One region of the Paracoccus sp. S4493 genome, then DNA from elsewhere that is predicted to be linked to it. Evidence: riboswitches for the same ligand, from Rfam matches in the RefSeq annotation. Region 1 holds a riboswitch; each other region holds the start of a gene.
The links. Region 1 has a riboswitch for cobalamin ahead of TW83_RS22100 (TonB-dependent receptor plug domain-containing protein). Riboswitches for the same ligand answer to the same signal wherever they lie in the genome.
Positions count from the first base shown of each region.

Region 2: it holds a riboswitch for cobalamin, as region 1 does, so the genes downstream of both, TW83_RS09830 (energy-coupling factor ABC transporter permease) here and TW83_RS22100 (TonB-dependent receptor plug domain-containing protein) in region 1, are expected to answer to the same signal.
Region 3: it holds a riboswitch for cobalamin, as region 1 does, so the genes downstream of both, TW83_RS09695 (ABC transporter substrate-binding protein) here and TW83_RS22100 (TonB-dependent receptor plug domain-containing protein) in region 1, are expected to answer to the same signal.
Region 4: it holds a riboswitch for cobalamin, as region 1 does, so the genes downstream of both, TW83_RS04490 (DUF1636 domain-containing protein) here and TW83_RS22100 (TonB-dependent receptor plug domain-containing protein) in region 1, are expected to answer to the same signal.

Region 1 is NZ_JXYF01000123.1:23,150-27,355, forward strand. It holds gene bhcA (L-aspartate--glyoxylate aminotransferase BhcA) at 1-359, opposite strand, end outside; gene bhcR (HTH-type transcriptional regulator BhcR) at 557-1,378, shown strand; cobalamin riboswitch at 1,441-1,628, shown strand; gene TW83_RS22100 (TonB-dependent receptor plug domain-containing protein) at 1,761-2,363, shown strand; gene TW83_RS22105 (TonB-dependent receptor) at 2,442-3,653, shown strand; gene TW83_RS14530 (ABC transporter substrate-binding protein) at 3,650-4,206, shown strand, end outside.
Region 2 is NZ_JXYF01000055.1:17,760-21,965, reverse strand. It holds gene cobM (precorrin-4 C(11)-methyltransferase) at 1-373, shown strand, start outside; gene TW83_RS09835 (cobyrinate a,c-diamide synthase) at 370-1,707, shown strand; cobalamin riboswitch at 1,728-1,944, shown strand; gene TW83_RS09830 (energy-coupling factor ABC transporter permease) at 1,975-2,640, shown strand; gene cobF (precorrin-6A synthase (deacetylating)) at 2,637-3,377, shown strand; gene TW83_RS19350 (GAF domain-containing protein) at 3,393-4,206, opposite strand, start outside.
Region 3 is NZ_JXYF01000053.1:15,722-19,927, forward strand. It holds gene TW83_RS09680 (TRAP transporter small permease subunit) at 1-264, shown strand, start outside; gene TW83_RS09685 (TRAP transporter large permease subunit) at 264-1,580, shown strand; gene TW83_RS09690 (hypothetical protein) at 1,707-1,961, shown strand; cobalamin riboswitch at 2,197-2,414, shown strand; gene TW83_RS09695 (ABC transporter substrate-binding protein) at 2,552-3,559, shown strand; gene TW83_RS09700 (iron ABC transporter permease) at 3,556-4,206, shown strand, end outside.
Region 4 is NZ_JXYF01000021.1:33,686-37,891, forward strand. It holds gene TW83_RS04475 (trehalose-6-phosphate synthase) at 1-554, opposite strand, end outside; gene otsB (trehalose-phosphatase) at 564-1,286, opposite strand; gene cobO (cob(I)yrinic acid a,c-diamide adenosyltransferase) at 1,388-2,017, opposite strand; cobalamin riboswitch at 2,058-2,284, shown strand; gene TW83_RS04490 (DUF1636 domain-containing protein) at 2,379-2,789, shown strand; gene cobW (cobalamin biosynthesis protein CobW) at 2,792-3,835, shown strand; gene cobN (cobaltochelatase subunit CobN) at 3,835-4,206, shown strand, end outside.

The DNA.
Region 1 (4,206 bases):
CGGTCGGTGGGGATGCCTTCGCCCCAGGACTGGTCCACGACCTGGACGTCCAGGCCGTGCCGCTGGCACATATCGATCCAGCGGTGGCTGAACATGCCGTTGCGCGTGGCCAGAACCGCGTCGCCCGCCGACAGCGTGTTGGTGATCGCCGTCTCCCACCCGCCGGTGCCGGTGGAGGGGAACACGAAGACCTGCGCCTGCGTCGATTTCAGGACCTTTTTGACCCCCTCCAGCGCGGGATGCAGGATCTTTCCGAACATCGGGCTGCGATGGTCGATTGTGGGCATGTCGACGGCCTTGCGAAGCACCTCGGGGATGTTCGTCGGGCCGGGAATGAAGATCGGGTTCTGGGTGCTCACGGTCGGCTTCTCCTTGATGCGACAAGGTGTAGCACGGGTCCGCAAACCAGTAAATTTTTTTGAAATCGTTTTTCGGAAATCTGGTTTAATGCAGGTTTCGCAGCGAAATCATGGGCGCGTGATTTTTTCATTGCCGGAAAACGGCTTTCATGAAATTATTTTTTTGTGGTGTTACAGACGGAAGGGGCGTGATTCCGATGCAGCAGCCGGTGCGCAAGCGGGGACGGCCAAAAGGTGGCAAGGCTGATCAGCCCGCCGCCAGCATCCAGGCCCTGGACCGCGGGCTGGACGTGCTGGAGGCCCTGGCCGCACATGAGGGGATCACCCTGACCGGGCTGTCCACGCATCTGGACCAGTCGCCCGCCACCATGCACCGCGTCCTGGCCACCCTGGAACACCGTCGCTATGTCGAGAACAATCCCGACCGGCAGGAGTGGTTCATCGGCCCCGAGGCGTTCCGCCTTGGTTCGGCCTTCCTGCGCCGCACCAACATCGTCGAACGCAGCCGTGCAGTGATGCGCGACCTGATGGCCCTGACCGGAGAGACGGCCAACCTGGGCATCGAACGCGACGGCGACGTGCTGTTTGTCAGCCAGGGCGAGACGCATCAGACGATCCGCGCGTTTTTCCCGCCCGGCACCCGGTCTCCGCTGCACGCATCGGGAATCGGCAAGGCGCTGCTGGCGGCGTTCGATCAGACGCGGCTGGCGGTGTTCCTGCGCGACGCGACCTTCACCCGGTTTACGGACAAGACCATCGCCGACGCGGACGCGCTGCAGGCAGACATCGCCCTGATCCGCCATCGCGGCTTTGCCTTTGACGACGAGGAGCGCACCTTGGGGATGCGCTGTGTCGCGGCCTCCATCGTTAACAGCTATGGCGAGGCGGTGGCCGGGGTGTCGGTGTCGGGCCCCACGAACCGCATGACCGATGCCGCCGTCGACCGCATCGGCGGCATGGTCGCCACCGCGGCGGAACGGATTTCGGCCGGTCTGGGATCGGGCCGGGGCGGGCGGTGACCGCCTTTTGCCGGGCGTGGAACGGGTGGGCGAATCCCGTTGACAGCTCCGGGGCCTCTGCGCCACAAGGGCGCCGCTACGGTTCCGGCCTGCATGCCGGATCAAAAGGGAACGCCGGTGCCAATCCGGGGCTGCCCCCGCAACTGTAAGCGGAGAGCGATGGCCGATCATGCCACTGGAGCGATCCGGGAAGGCCGGCCAAGGCATCGACCCGCAAGCCAGGAGACCTGCCGCAGCACTCACCCATTTCCGGCGCGGGGCGTGCCAGGAAAGCGGCTGATCCGCAGTGGTGACAGTCACCGTCCTGCCGCGACCCACCGGGTCCGTGTGCCGGACATTTCTGTTTGCCGCAGGCCGTGCCTGCCTTGAAAGGTCCGTGCCGATGCGCCGTCCGATCTGTCTTCTGGCGACGCTTGTCGCCCTTCCCGTGACCGCCGCCGCGCAAGGTGCGGCACCAGGGGAACCCATCCTGCTGGACGAGATCGTGCTGACCGCCGGCATCACGCCCGTGGCCCAGGACGGCTATGCCCGCGCCCACACCGTCCTGACCGCGACCGAGATCGAGGATCGCGGCATCGCCACCGTCCAGGACGCCCTGCGCGCGCTACCCGGCGTGTCGGTCAGCGGCAGCGGCGCCAGCATCGCACAGGTCCGCATCCGCGGCGCCGAGGCGAACCACACCCTGATCCTGATCGACGGCATCGAGGCGGCGGGGGGCGAGGACGAATACGTGCTGACCGGGCTGGAGACCACCGACATCGACCGGATCGAGGTGCTGCGCGGGCCGCAATCGGTGTTCTATGGATCGAACGCGTCGGCGGGGGTGATCAACATCATCACGCGCGACGCGCCCCAGGGCCTGTCCTATGGCGGCTCGGTCGAGGCCGGGAACGGCGGGGCGGCGTCGGTCCATGTCAGCCGTCGCGGGGAGCGGGGCGGGCTGCGGCTGTCGCTGTCGGCGCGCGACGATCTGGGCTATGACTAGTCGGGCGATGGCGGCGGCAAGGACGGGATCAACCGCAAGACCGCCGTCCTGTCCGGCGACGTCCTGGCCACCGACGATTTGCGCCTTGGGGTGGCGCTGCGCCAGTCCACCGAGGATTACGGCTTTGACGCCGAGAACTTTGCCGCGACCGATGCCGAAAGCTATCTGGTCGATGCCGACCTGTTCGGCCGCCGCGACGAGTTTCAGGGCGGGGTCTGGGCGGAACATACCGCGTTGGACGGCCGCCTGGTCCAGCGCCTGGACTATCAGCACAGCATCACCCGGCAGAGCCAGGACAACAGCCCGTTCCGGCGCGGCCAGACCGAAAAGCTGAAATACCGCGCCAGCCTGGGGTTGGACGGGTCGGCCGCCGATGCCTCGCAGCTGCTGAACCTCTTGGCGGAACATCAGCGCGACAGCAACTCGACTGCGCCGGGGCAGTCCCGGGAGATGTCGTCGGTCGCGCTGGAATACCGCGCGATGCTGGCCAGCGGACTGGATGTCCAGGCCGGGCTGCGCCACGACGCGAACCGCGTCTTTGCCGATTTCACCAGCTGGAACCTGGGCCTGTCTTGGCAGATGCCCGACCGTCCGTTCCGCCTGCACGCATCCGCCGGGACGGGGCTGGTGAACCCGTCCTATTTCGAGCTGTATGCCGATGCCGGCTTCTTCGGCACCGTCTATCAGGGCAATCCCGACCTGCGCCCGGAAAAGAACAGCGGCTTTGACCTGGGGGTCGAGGCGCAGCTGCCGGACGGTCGCGGGACCATCGACGTCACCTATTTCAACGAGACGCTGGAGGACGAGATCACCGACTATCTTGTCGGCATTGAGGATGGCGTGGCGTTCTATTCCTATCGCAACCAGTCCGGCGAAAGCCCCCGCCAAGGGGTCGAGGTCGCGGCCCGCATTCTGGCGACAGACAGTCTGACCCTGGGGGCCAGCTATACCTATCTGGACGCGGAAAATCCCGATGGCAGCGTCAAGACCCGTCGCCCCCGGCACGAGGCCGGCCTGAGCGCGACACTGTCGGTCCTGGACGGGCGCGGGTCGGTCACGGGCGATCTGCGCCATGTGGCGGGCACCTTCGACACCCAGTTCTGGGGCGGGTTCGAGACGCGCGAACTGCCGTCCTATACCGTGGTCAACCTTGCCGCGGGCTATGACCTGACGCCGAACGTGCGGGCAACGGCGCGGGTGGTGAACCTGTTCGACCGCGACTATTCGGATGTCTGGGGCTTTGCGAACCAGTGGCGGACCGGCACCATCGGCCTGCAGGCGCGCTGGTGATCCGCGGGCTGATCGGGCTGGCGCTGATGGCCGCCCCCGCATGGGCCGATGCGCCCGTGCGGGTGGTGTCGATCAACCTGTGCACCGATCAGCTGGCGATACTGGTGGCGGCGCCGGGACAATTGGCCTCGGTCAGCTATCTGGCGCAGGACCCGGTCTCTTCGGCCATGGCGCGCGAGGCCGAGGCCTATCCCACCAACCGCGGCCAGGCCGAGGATATCCTGGCCCTGCAGCCCGATCTGGTGCTGGCGGGCACCTATTCCTCTCCGGCGACGCTGGACATGCTGGACAGGCTGGGCCTGCGCGTAGCGACCTTCGACATGGGGACGGACCTGGACAGCATCCGCACCAACCTGCGCCTGATGGGCGACGTGCTGGGCCGACGGGACCGCGCCGACCGGATCGTGGCGCAGTTCGACCGCGACCTGGCGGCACTGCAGGCGGACCCGCGCCCCGACCGTCGGGCGGCGCTGTATGGGGCGAACGGCTACAGCGCGGGTCAGGACAGCCTGGCCGGGGCGATCCTGGCGGCGGCGGGCCTGACGAACGTTGC
Region 2 (4,206 bases), on a different contig from region 1:
CGTGGTGCTGACCCGCACGCCGGGGCGCGCCTCGACCATGCCCGAGGGCGAGTCGCTGGCGGCCTTTGCCACGACCGGGGCGACGCTGGCGATCCACCTGTCGATCCACGCGCTGGACCGGGTGGTGGCCGATCTGACCCCGCATTACGGCCCCAACTGCCCGGTGGCGGTGGTCTGGCGAGCCAGCTGGCCGGACCAGCGGGTGATCCGCGCGACGCTGGCCACCGTGGACGCGCAGGGCATCGACCGGACCGCGCTGATCCTGGTCGGGCCCGCGCTGGCGGGCGAGGGGTTCGAAGACAGCCGTCTTTACGCCACCGATTACGACCGCCGCTATCGCCCCGTGGGCAACGCTCCGAGGTTTCCGGAATGACGCGCCCCCTGACGCCGGGCCTGATGATCTCGGCCCCCGCATCGGGGACCGGCAAGACGATGCTGATGCTGGGCCTGTTGACCGCCTTGCGCAGGCGCGGGCTGGTGGTGCAGCCCTTCAAGTCGGGGCCGGATTACATCGATCCGGGGTTCCACCTGGCGGCCTCGGGGCGGGCCAGCTTCAACCTGGATGCCTGGGCGATGGAGCCGGGGCGGCTGATCGCCCATGCGACCGGCCAGCCGCCCGCCGATCTGGTCCTGGCCGAGGGGTCGATGGGCCTGTTCGACGGGGTCGCGACGAAGGGGGAAACCGGCATCGGCTCCAGCGCCGAGATCGCCCAGATGATGGGCTGGCCGGTGGTGCTGATCCTGGATGTCAGCGGGCAGGCGCAATCGGCGGCGGCCACGGCGCGGGGCTTTGCCACGCTGCGCCCCGATCTGCCCTTTGCGGGGGTGGTGCTGAACCGCGTGGCCTCGCCGCGCCATGACCGGCTGATCCGCGAGGGGATGGATCAGGCCGGCATCCGCGTGCTGGGCAGCCTGCCGCGGCAGGGCAACATCACCCTGCCCGAGCGCCATCTGGGCCTGATCCAGGCCGAGGAGACGGCGGGCCTGCAAGCGATCCTGGACCATGCGGGCGATTTTATCGCGGCGCATTGCGACCTGGAGGCGATCATCGCAGCCGCCGCCCATCGCGCCCTGCCCGAGGCGCCCGCACCCCGACCGCTGACGCCCCCCGGCGGGCGGATCGCGCTGGCCCGCGATGCGGCCTTCAGCTTCGTCTATCCGCATGTGCTGGAGGCGTGGCGGCGGGCGGGGGCCACGATCCTGCCCTTCTCTCCGCTGGCGGATGAGGGGCCAGATGACAGCGCCGACTGCTGCTGGCTGCCGGGCGGCTACCCGGAGTTGCACGCGCCCCGACTGGCTGCCTGCGCCGGGTTCCGCACGGCCATGCACCGCTTTGCCGCGACGCGGCCGGTGCATGGGGAATGCGGGGGATACATGGCGCTTGGGGCCGGTCTGGTGGATGCCGATGGAAAACGGCACCCGATGTTGGGGCTGCTGGGGCTGGAGACCAGCTATGCCAAGCGCCGGATGCATCTGGGATACCGCCGCGCCGATCCGCTGACCGCCCTGCCGGGACTGGGTCGCACGGCGCTGCGGGGGCATGAATTCCACTATGCCTCGATCCTGTCCCAGCCCGATGCGCCCCTGGCGCGCGTGACCGACGCGACCGGCGCCGCGGTGGAGGAAACCGGCAGCCACCGGACGATGTCCGGGGGCGGGCATGTGACCGGCACGTTCTTTCACCTGATCGCCCCGGCCGCGACTTGACGCAGGCCCTGCGATCCCGTCTATCTGACCGTCTGAATGGTGCCCGTCAGGCGTGAAACGCCGGGCTTCATCGGGAACGGGGAAGGGTGGACCCAATCGCGGCACCCGAAGCCCCGGCCGCCCCCGCGACTGTATGCGGAGAGCGCGCGTCACCCATGCCACTGGAGCGATCCGGGAAGGCCGACGCCGCGCCCGGACCCGCAAGCCAGGAAACCGGCCATGTCAGGCAACCCCATGCCGTCGGGTGGACGGCCACAGGAGGATGACATGCATATCGAAGAGGGCGTCGTCACCGGCGCCAAGCTGATACTGGGCTATGCCACGGCCGCCACGGCCGGGCTTTACGCGCTGAGGCTGGCGGCCCAGGCCCTGCGCGCGCAGGGCGGGGCGTCGCTGGCGGCGCGCGGGGCGCTGGCGACGGCCGCGACCTTCGTGTTCTTCCAGGTCCTGCCCACCGCGCCCGTGGGCGTGTCCGAGGTGCACCTGATCCTGGGATCGACGCTGTTCCTGATCCTGGGCGCGGCGCCGGCGGCGATCGGGCTGGCCCTGGGCCTGCTGATCCAGGGACTGTTCTTCGCGCCGTTCGATCTGCCGCAATACGGGATGAACGTGACCACGCTGCTGGTGCCGCTGTTCGCGCTGCAGGCGGTGGCGGGGCGGGTGATCGCGCCGGGAACGGCCTATGTGGACCTGCGCTATGGCCAGGCGCTGGCGCTGTCGGCGACCTATCAGGGGGGCATCGTGGCCTGGGTCGCGTTCTGGGCGTTCTATGGTCAGGGCGCCGGTGCGACGGCGGGGGTCCTGTCCTTCGGCGCGGCCTATCTGCTGGTCATCGTGGTCGAGCCGCTGGTCGATCTGGCCGTGCTGGCGGGCGCCAAGGCGGCGCGCGGCCTGCGCGGCAGCGGGCTGGTGACGCCCCGGCTCTACGCATGATCGATCTGGTGCTGATCGGGGCCGGCACGGGCCATCCCGACCACCTGACCCTGCAGGGCGTCCGCGCCCTGCAGGAGGCCGATCTGGTCGTGATCCCCCGCAAGGGGGCGGGGAAGGAGGATCTGGCCCATCTGCGCCGCGCGATGCTGGACCGCCACCGCCCCGGCGGCGCCGTGGCCGAGATCGACCTGCCGGTGCGCGATGCAAACCTGCCCTATCTGGAGGCCGTCGACCGATGGCATGATGCCATCGCGCAAACCTGGGCGGGGGCCGTCGCGGCGGCGCTGCCGCAGGGCGGGACGGTGGCGATGCTGGTCTGGGGCGACCCGTCGCTCTATGACAGCAGCCTGCGCATTGCCGCGCGTCTGGACTGGCGCGCACGGGTGATCCCGGGAATCACCGCGATCCAGGCCCTGTGCGCGGCCCATGCCATTCCGCTGAACGCCCTGGGATCCGAGGTGCGGATCACCACCGGGCGGCGGCTGCGCGACGCGGGCTTTCCCGGCGACGCCGACCGGGTCGTGGTGATGCTGGACGGCACCTGCGCCTTTGCGACGCTGCCCCCGAAGGGCCTGCAGATCTGGTGGGGCGCCTATCTGGGCATGCCCGAACAACTGCTGGAGGCGGGCCCCTTGACCGAGGCCGGACCACGGATCGAGGTGGCGCGCGCCGCCGCCCGGGCGGCGCATGGCTGGATCATGGATTGCTATCTGCTTGCCCGCGACGATGCAGCGTGACCGGCCCGCGGGACGTCAGGATGTCAGGCGGGTCGCGTCGTTGATCGTGCAGTCCCATGTCAGCCCGCCGTTCCGACCGGATGCGGGAAGCCCATGCCCCTCCAGCCACTTGACCTGACCGTCAGGCAGACGAATGCGCCAGCGATGGTGCCATGGGATCATTCCGGCGGCAGAGTTTCCGAACGATGCGCGGGCCAGCGGGTAATCCTCGACCATGCAGAAGGCGAAGACATCGCCGAACCGCGCCATGTATTCGGCGGCCGGGATGCCCCAGATCTGCTGCGTCTCCGCGGTCGCGGCGTCGATCGTCTCGGTCCCGTCGGGGGCATGGTGATAGGTCAGGACCGCGCTGGTCGGCTGTGGCAGGGCCGAGGCGCCGCCCGGTTCCTGACCGATGGCGGTCCGCATCCGTTCGGACAGGACCATCGTCTTGATCTGGGTCGAGACACCTTCCGCAAAGGCCTGCAGCACCTCGACATTGGCCGACGTCCAGTCCCGCGGCCTGCTTTCGGCCACGCAGAGGGCGGCGATGGCCCTGCCCGTCTCGTCCTTGACCGGCACGCCCAGATAGGCGACCACGCCGAACCTGCCGATGGCAAGATGCCCGCTGAACCGCGGATCGATCCGGGCATCCGCGATGACCAGCGGCGCGGAATTCGCGACGACGATCCGACAGAAGGAATAGGCAAGCGACGTGACGCGATCCTCCTCCGCGGTCAGCATCAGGCCCGCCTCGGCCTTGAAGAACTGGCGGTCGTTCGCCTCGTCGATGATCGTCAGCAGGCTGGCTTGGCAGGAGAATATCCGCCGCGCCTGCTCGACGACGCGG
Region 3 (4,206 bases), on a different contig from region 1:
GCCGCGCGGCGCGTGGCCGACATCCTCATCTCGGCGATCTGCGGCCTGTCCTCGGGCGCCTTCGCCTGGGCGGCCTGGCAGATGGTCAAGCGGTCCGCCTGGCGCCCCGACGGCAGCTTTCACCTCGAGACCTCGGGTTCGGCCTGGAACCCGGCCTATCCGGGCGTGCTCAAGGTGCTGCTGATGGTGGCGCTGGCGATCATGGCCCTGCAATTCGCCATCCTGACCGTCAACTATGCCCGCGGGCACAAGGGAGCCCGCTGATGGAGATCTTCGGTTCGCTGCAATCCCTGGGGATCGAGGCCGGGACGGGCCTTCTGTTCGCGCTGCTGCTGCTTTTGCTGCTGACGGGCATCCCGCTGGCCTTCGTCACGCTGCTGGTCACGCTGATCTTCGCGCTGGGATGGTTCGGCCCGAACGTGGTGCCGCTGATCACCAGCCGCGTCTATACCTTCGTGTCCAGCTTCGTCTTCGTGTCGGTGCCGATGTTCGTGCTGATGGCCGCGATCCTGGACCGCAGCGGCATCGCCCGCGACCTGTTCGAGGCGATGCGCCTGGTCGGCGGCCGCATCCGCGGCGGCGTGGCGGTCCAGACGATCTTCGTGGCCGTCATCCTGGCCGCCATGTCCGGCATCATCGGCGGAGAGGTCGTGCTGCTGGGCCTGATCGCGCTGCCCCAGATGCTGGCCCAGGGCTATGACCGCAAGCTGGCCATCGGGGTCGTCTGCGCGGGCGGCAGCCTGGGGACCATGGTGCCGCCCTCGATCGTGCTGATTATCTATGGCCTGACCGCGAACGTCTCGATCGGCGACCTGTTCACGGCCGCCTTCGTGCCGGGCTTCATGCTGGCGCTGCTCTATGTGGCCTATGTACTGATCCGTGCCTGGCTGACGCCGGGCGACGTGCCCCCGGCCGTCACCGCCCGCGTCCCGCGGGACGAAAAGCTGCGCCTGCTCAAGGGCCTGTTCCTGCCGATCCTGGTCGTGATTATGGTGCTGGGCTCCATCTATGGCGGCATCGCATCCGTGACCGAGGCCAGCGCCGTGGGCGTGGCGGGCGTGCTGATCTCGACCGTGATCCGCGGCGAATTTACCTGGGGCCTGCTGCGCGGCGCGGCCATGCAGACGCTGCAGACGGTCGGCATGATCGTCTGGATCGGCATCGGCGCATCCGCCCTGGTGGGCGTCTTCAACCTGATGGGCGGCATCAACTTCGTGTCGGAACTGATAACCGGCATCAGCGACAACCCGACGATCATCATCCTGTTCATGATGGCGATCCTGTTCGTGCTGGGCATGTTCCTGGACTGGGTCGGCATCGCGCTGCTGACAATGCCGATCTTCGTGCCGATCATTGTCAGCCTGGGATACGACCCCGTCTGGTTCGGCGTGCTGTTCGCGATGAACATGCAGGTCAGCTTCCTGTCGCCGCCCTTCGGGCCCGCCGCCTTCTACCTGAAGTCGGTGACCCCGCCGGACATCTCGCTGGGAGAGATCTTCCGCGCCCTGCTGCCCTTCATCGGGCTGCAGATCCTGGCGGTGGGCCTGCTGATCCTGTTCCCGGCCCTGGCGATCTACTGATCGCCTACCGTGGATTGGGGGGGCATGCCGGATGCGGCGTGCCCCCTTTTCGTTCGGGGACGGGAATGTTGCACCGGCAGGCGGATTGACGGACAATCGGGATCCGTCACCCAAGGCTGACCCACCATGCACGACCCCAAACCCGTCCCCCGCCCGGACCTGTTCACGAACAAGGACCATGACGCCTGGCTGGAGCAGTTCCTGTTCCTGCGTTACACCCTGCACATGCCGGCCGAACGCATCGCCCAGATCGACTATGGCCTTGATCCCGACCATCCCGACGCCCCGATCGCAGGCCTGTTCTGGGGCAGTCAGATCGAGCGGGACTATCCCCGGCTGGACCTTCGCCACCTGTGGCAAAAGAGGCCCGGCCAGGTTTGAAGCCCTGCGGTGTCAGGCGCCCCATCGCCCGGCGGTCTGACGCCCTTCATCCATGCTGGGCAGGAAGGACTGCGACCAACTACTTCCTTCGCAGGGCGCCCGCGCGTTCGACCTGCGGCGCACCGGTCGCCGGGGTCAGGCTGGCATAAGCCGTAGGTGTCGCAGTGCGTCGGCCGTGGTGGCCGGGTCGGCTGCGGGCTGCTTGCCGCGGCGGTTGACTTTGTCCCCACCCGGCGGCATTTCCGTCCGTGATGGTTCCCGTGCCGGCCAAGGCCCCGGCAGGGTGAAAAGGGAACGTGGTGAGGTGTAGCCATCAGGCGCCGAATCCGCGACTGCCCCCGCAACTGTAAGCGGTAGCCGACCCCATGATGCCACTGGCGCCCCCTGCGCCGGGAAGGCGGGGAAGGCCGCGATCCGCAAGTCAGGAGACCTGCCATCATGACTTGAACCAACCCGGGCGGGGTGCCCCGGAGAAAGACCGCATGCGCCGATCCACGGCCTTCGTCCGACGCGACCGCGAAGGCGGGTGGGACCCCGGTGACGCCGCTGCGCCTTTTTCAGCCCCGTCCTTCGTTTCATGAAGGACGACCATGACGACCAGAATCTTCCTGACGACCGCGGTGGCGCTGGGCCTGGGCCAGGCGGCCCTTGCCGCGCCGACCGACTATCCGCTGGTGATCGACAATTGCGGGCACCGGGTGACCATCCCCGCGCGTCCCGACAACGTCGTGTCGATCGGCCAGTCCACGACCGAGATCCTGTATGCGCTGGGCCAGGCGGACCGGATGGCCGGGACCGCGCTGTGGTTCACCCCGGTGCTGCCCGCCTTTGCGGAGGATGACGCCACGGTGGACCGCATCAGCGACGACACGCCCAGTTTTGAATCGGTGGTGAACCGGCGCCCCGGCTTCGTGCCGACGATGTTCGCCTGGATGATCGGGGACCAAGGGGCGGTCGGCACGCGCCGACAGTTCGCCGATCTGGGCATTCCGGCCTATGTCATGCCCACGGACTGCCAAGGCAAGGACAACAGCGTGGGCGCCGACGGCACCCGCCTTGCGCCCTTCGACATCGCGACGCTGTGGGACGGCATCGACCAGATCGCGCGGGTCATGGACGCGCAGGACGCGGGCCGTGCGCTGATCGCCGACCTGCAGGCCCGAGAGGCGGCGGTCGTGGAGCGCGCGCGGGCGATGGACCTGCCGGATGCGTCCGCGGCGGTCTGGTTCTCCTCGGCCGATCTGGCGCTGGACCCCTACATGGCGGGCGGGATGGGCGTCCCGGCCTGGATGATGGACCGCCTTGGCCTGCGCAATGTCGTGACCTCGGACGAGGAATGGCCCGCCGTGGGGTGGGAGACGATCGCCCGTGCCGACCCCTCGGTGCTGGTGATCGCGCGCATGGACCGCCGCCGCTTTCCCGCCGACGATGTCGAGGCAAAGCTGCGCTTTCTGAAGACGGACCCGGTCACGCGCCGGATGACCGCCGTACGCCGGGATCGTATCGTCATCCTGGACGCCGAGGCGCTGCATCCCGGCATCCGCATGATCGACGGGCTGGAGGCCTTGGCGGCGGGCATGGACGGGCTGTCCGAATGACCGCCGATGTCGGGGTGCCGACCGCCCGCCGCCCCTTGGCCCCGGTCTGGCTGTGGGTGTCGCTGCTGATCGTGGCGGCCCCCCTGGCCGGCACCGCCCTGGGAGAAACGCCGATCCCCCTCTCGACCGTCTGGCAGGCGCTGGCCAACCAGATGCTGGGTGCGGGCTATCCGCTGGACCCGATCGATCAGGGTATCGTCTGGGCTTATCGCCTGCCGCGCGCGCTGGTGGCAGGGGCCTGCGGGGCGGGGCTGGCGATCTCGGGTCTGGTCCTGCAGACGCTGTTGCGCAACGCACTGGCCGACCCCTATCTGCTGGGCATCTCGGCGGGGGCGTCTACGGGGGCCGTGACGGTCGCGGTGGCGGGGATCGGCGCGGGGTTCGTGCCGATGTCGGCGGGCGCGATGCTGGGCGCGATCGCGGCCTTTGCGTTGGTGGTGGGGTTGGCGCGCCTGTCGGGCGGCGGTCCGGGGGCGCGGGGTGCCGCGCAGATCGTGCTGGCAGGCATCGCCGGGTCGCAGCTGTTCAACGCCCTGACCAGCTTCATCATCGCGCGGTCGGCCAGCGCGGAACAGGCGCGCGGCATCATGTTCTGGCTGCTGGGCAACCTGTCGGGCGTCCGGTGGAACGATGTCGGCCTGTCGGTG
Region 4 (4,206 bases), on a different contig from region 1:
CCCAGCAGATCGTAATGGGACAGCCAATCGAACAGCTGCGCGGGGTTGGGCAGGGCCGCGCAATCGGCCGGACCCGGAAACGGAATGTGCAGGAAATGGCCGATCGGGTTTTCCACCCCCAGGGCGCGCAGTTCGGCGGCCAGCGGGAACAGGTGATAATCCTGCACCCAGATCCGGTCATCGGGGCGCAGGACCGGCAGCAGCATCCGCGCGATGCGCTGGTTCACCCGTGCATATCCATCCAGGTATTCGGGCCTGATGCGCATCAGGTTGGGGCGCCCATGACACAGCGGCCACAGGATGGAGTTGGAATAGCCCAGATAGTATTCGTCATGCTCTTGCGGGGTCAGGTCAAAGGACAGCCGCTGGAACGCCGCGCCCGGATGGTCCTGCAGGTCGGGCGCGGGATCGTCCGTCACCTCGCCCGAGAAACCCACCCACACCCCGCCGGAACTGCGCAGCGCATCCTCCAGCGCCACCACCAGCCCCCCCGAGGGGTCGTCCCCCAGCGGCAGGCGGTTCGAGACGACGATCAGGCGCGGTTCGGTGGACATGGGCATTCCTCAGTTCAGCGATGCGTCAAGCCAGGCGGCCAGCGCGGCAGGGTCGGACAATCGGTGATGCGCGGCGGTGGGACCGTCGCCGATCTTGATGGCAAAGCCGCCGCGGGCCTGCGCCTCGGCCATGGCGGGTTCGTCGGTGGTATCGTCGCCCGCAAAGACCGGCACGCGCCCGGCGAAGGGCTCAAGCGTCATCAGATGCGCCAGCGCGCTGTCCTTGCCGACGCCACCGGGGCGCAGCTCGACCGCCATCTTGGCGGGCTGCAGCACCAGATGCGGGTTCCGGTCGGCCAGATCCTGCATCACCCCCTCGACAAAGGTGCGCAGATCGGGGGCGTCCCGATAATGCAGTGCGACGCCGTGGGGCTTTTCCTCAACCAGCAGGGCGGGATGGGGCGCGGCGGCGGCATGGGCCGCGGCATGAAGGGGGCCCGCGTCGAAATCGACCCGGTGCAGGGTCTGGATGCGGCCGGGGCACAGCGACAGTTCGGCGCCGTGGCTGCCCGCCACGATGCCCTCGAACCCGTCCACATGTCCGCGCAGGTCGGCCACGTCGCGCCCCGAGATCAGCGCCACCGCACCCCCCTGCCGCCGGTACAGCGCCGCCAGCCGGTCGCGCAGCGCCTGCGTGACAACGACCGCATCGGGCCGGGGGGCGATGTCGACCAGGCAGCCGTCGAAATCCAGGAACAGGGCGGCATCGGGGGCAAGCGGGGGTGGGGTCACGTCAGGCGGGCTCCGGCGATTGGGATATACCAGAGGGAACCCGTGACTCCCCCCGAGGGTTCACCGCCGCGTGAGGTTTTTTGACCGCCAACCGGCGGGTGTCAGTATTCGACCCCGGCCTGCGCCTTGATCCCAGACCGGAACGGATGCTTGATCTGGGTCATCTCGGTCACCAGGTCGGCGGCCTCGATCAGCGCGTCGGGGGCGCCGCGCCCGGTCAGCACCACATGGGTCATGGCGGGCTTTTCCGCCTGCAGAAAGGCCACCACATCGGCCGCGTCCAGATAACCATAGCGCAGCGCGATGTTGATCTCGTCCAACAGGACCATGCGGATGGCCGGGTCACGGATCAGGTCCTGCGCACGTGCCCATCCGGCCTGCGCCATGGCGATGTCGCGGGACTTGTCCTGCGTCTCCCAGGTAAAGCCCTCGCCCATGGCGTGGAACTGGCAGATGTCGGTGAAATGCGTGGTCAGCAGCGTGCGTTCGCCCGTGTCCCACGCGCCCTTGATGAACTGCACAACGGCGCAGGGCATCCCGTGCGCGATGGAGCGCATGATCATGCCGAACCCCGATGACGACTTGCCCTTGCCCGGCCCGGTATGGACGATGATCAGGCCCTTTTCGCCGGTCTTGGTCTCCATCATGCGGTCGCGGGCGGCCTTTTTCCTGGCCATCTTGGCGGCGTGGCGGTCCTGGTCCTCGGCGGAAATCGGGTCGGTCTGCGTCATCGGGTCGCTCCTTGCGGTTGACAAACGGCGGGTGCGGGGGTTTGGGTGAGGGCGTGTTGGTTCCTGTCTATGACAGGCGAAGAGGGAATGCGACAAGGCCCCGGGTCACCAGACCCGCGACCCCAAGCGCAGCCGCCCCCGCGACCGTGACCGGAGAGGTCGCCCGATCCACTGGCCCCGATTGGGGCTGGGAAGGTGGGACGACCGTCGGGGCATCCGCCCCTGAATCCGCAAGCCGGGAGACCTGCCAGCACCTGACGATGACGGGCGAACGGGGTGTTTCGCGACCGGCAGGTGATGGCCGGATGCCCCGTGCCGCCTCCTCTCGGACGCCCCTTGCCGCAACAAGGAAGGGGCCGCGATGCGCGCCGTTCTGCATGTCTGCACCACCTGTCGCGGCACCGTGCCCGACCCGGTTCCCGATGCCGCAGGGACCGATGCCGCAAGGACGGATGCCCTTGGCCCGGACGCGCCGCGCCTTGGCGCCCGGCTGCACGACCTTCTGTCCCGCACCGCCCCAGACGGTGTCGAGATCCGCCCCGTCGAATGCCTTTCCGCCTGTTCGCAGGGCTGTTCCGTCGCGCTGTCCGCGCCGGGCAAGTGGTCCTATGTCTATGGCCGCCTGACGCTGGACGACGCCGCCGACATCCTGTCGGGCGCGCGCGCCTATGCCGGGACCGCCGACGGCATCGTGCCGTGGCGCGAACGCCCCGCCGTCTTCCGCAAGCAGAGCCTTGCCCGCATCCCCCCGCATACCCTGTCGCAGGAGTGACCATGATCGACCTTATCAAGACCCCCGTCACCGTGATCACCGGCTTTCTGGGGTCGGGCAAGACGACCCTGGTGCGCCATCTGATGGCCAACCCCCAGGGGCTGCGCCTTGCGGTGATCGTGAACGAATTCGGCACGATGGGTGTCGATGGAGACATCCTCAAGGGTTGCGCCGACGCCGCCTGCCCGGCCGAGAATATCGTCGAGCTGTCGAACGGCTGCATCTGCTGCACCGTCGCCGACGACTTCATCCCCACGCTGGAGGCGCTGATGGCGCTTCCCGCCCGCCCGGACCACATCCTGATCGAGACGTCCGGGCTGGCGCTGCCCAAGCCCCTGCTCAAGGCCTTCGACTGGCCCGCCATCCGCTCGCGCATCACCGTGGACGGCGTGATCGCCCTGGCCGACGCCGAGGCCGTGGCGGCCGGCCGCTTTGCCCCGGACGTGGCGGCGGTGGACGCGCAGCGCGCCGCCGACCCCGGCCTGGACCACGAGACGCCCCTGTCCGAGGTCTTCGAGGATCAGATCGCCTGCGCCGACGTGATCCTGCTGACCAAGGCCGATCTGGCCGGACCGGAAGGCGTCGCCGCCGCCCGCGCCGCGATCGAGGCCGAGTTGCCCCGCCCCCTGCCCATCCTGACCGTGACCGAGGGCGCGGTCGATCCGCGCCTGATCCTGGGTCTGGGCAAGGCCGCCGAGGACGACCTGGACGCCCGCCCCAGCCATCATGACGGCGCCGACGACCACGAGCATGAGGATTTCGACACCGTCGTCATCGACCTGCCCGAGATTACCGACCCGGCCGATCTGGCCGCCCGCATCGCCCGTCTGGCCGCCGAGCAGAACGTGCTGCGCGTCAAGGGCCATGTCGCCGTCGCGGGCAAGCCCATGCGCCTTCTGTTGCAGGCCGTGGGCGCGCGGGTGCGCCATCAGTACGACCGCCCCTGGGGCCAGACCCCGCGTCGGTCGCGCCTGGTGGTGATCGCGGAGCACGACGACGTGAACCCGGACGCGATCCGCGCCGTGCTGGAGGGTGTCCCCGCCTGATGCATGTCATCTTCCGCGAACAGGTCGGGCTTGAACAGTCCGACGCCCCCTATGATCCCGGGCAGACGCCCGGCGATCTGGTGGTCCTGTCCTTTTCGGACAGCGACCTGGGGGCCTTTGCGGAAGGCTGGCGGCGCGCGGCGGGGGGGCTTCCGCCCACGCGGCTGTGCAACCTGGTGGCACTGCGGCACCCGGTCTCGGTCGACACCTATGTCGAGAACACCCTGTCGGGCGCGCGCGGCATCCTGATCCGGTTGATCGGCGGCGAGGCCTATTGGCCCTATGGCCTGGCATCGGTCCAGGACCTGGCGCGCAGGCGTGGCATCGCGCTGGCCGTGCTGCCCGCGGACGGCCGCGACGATCCGCGGCTG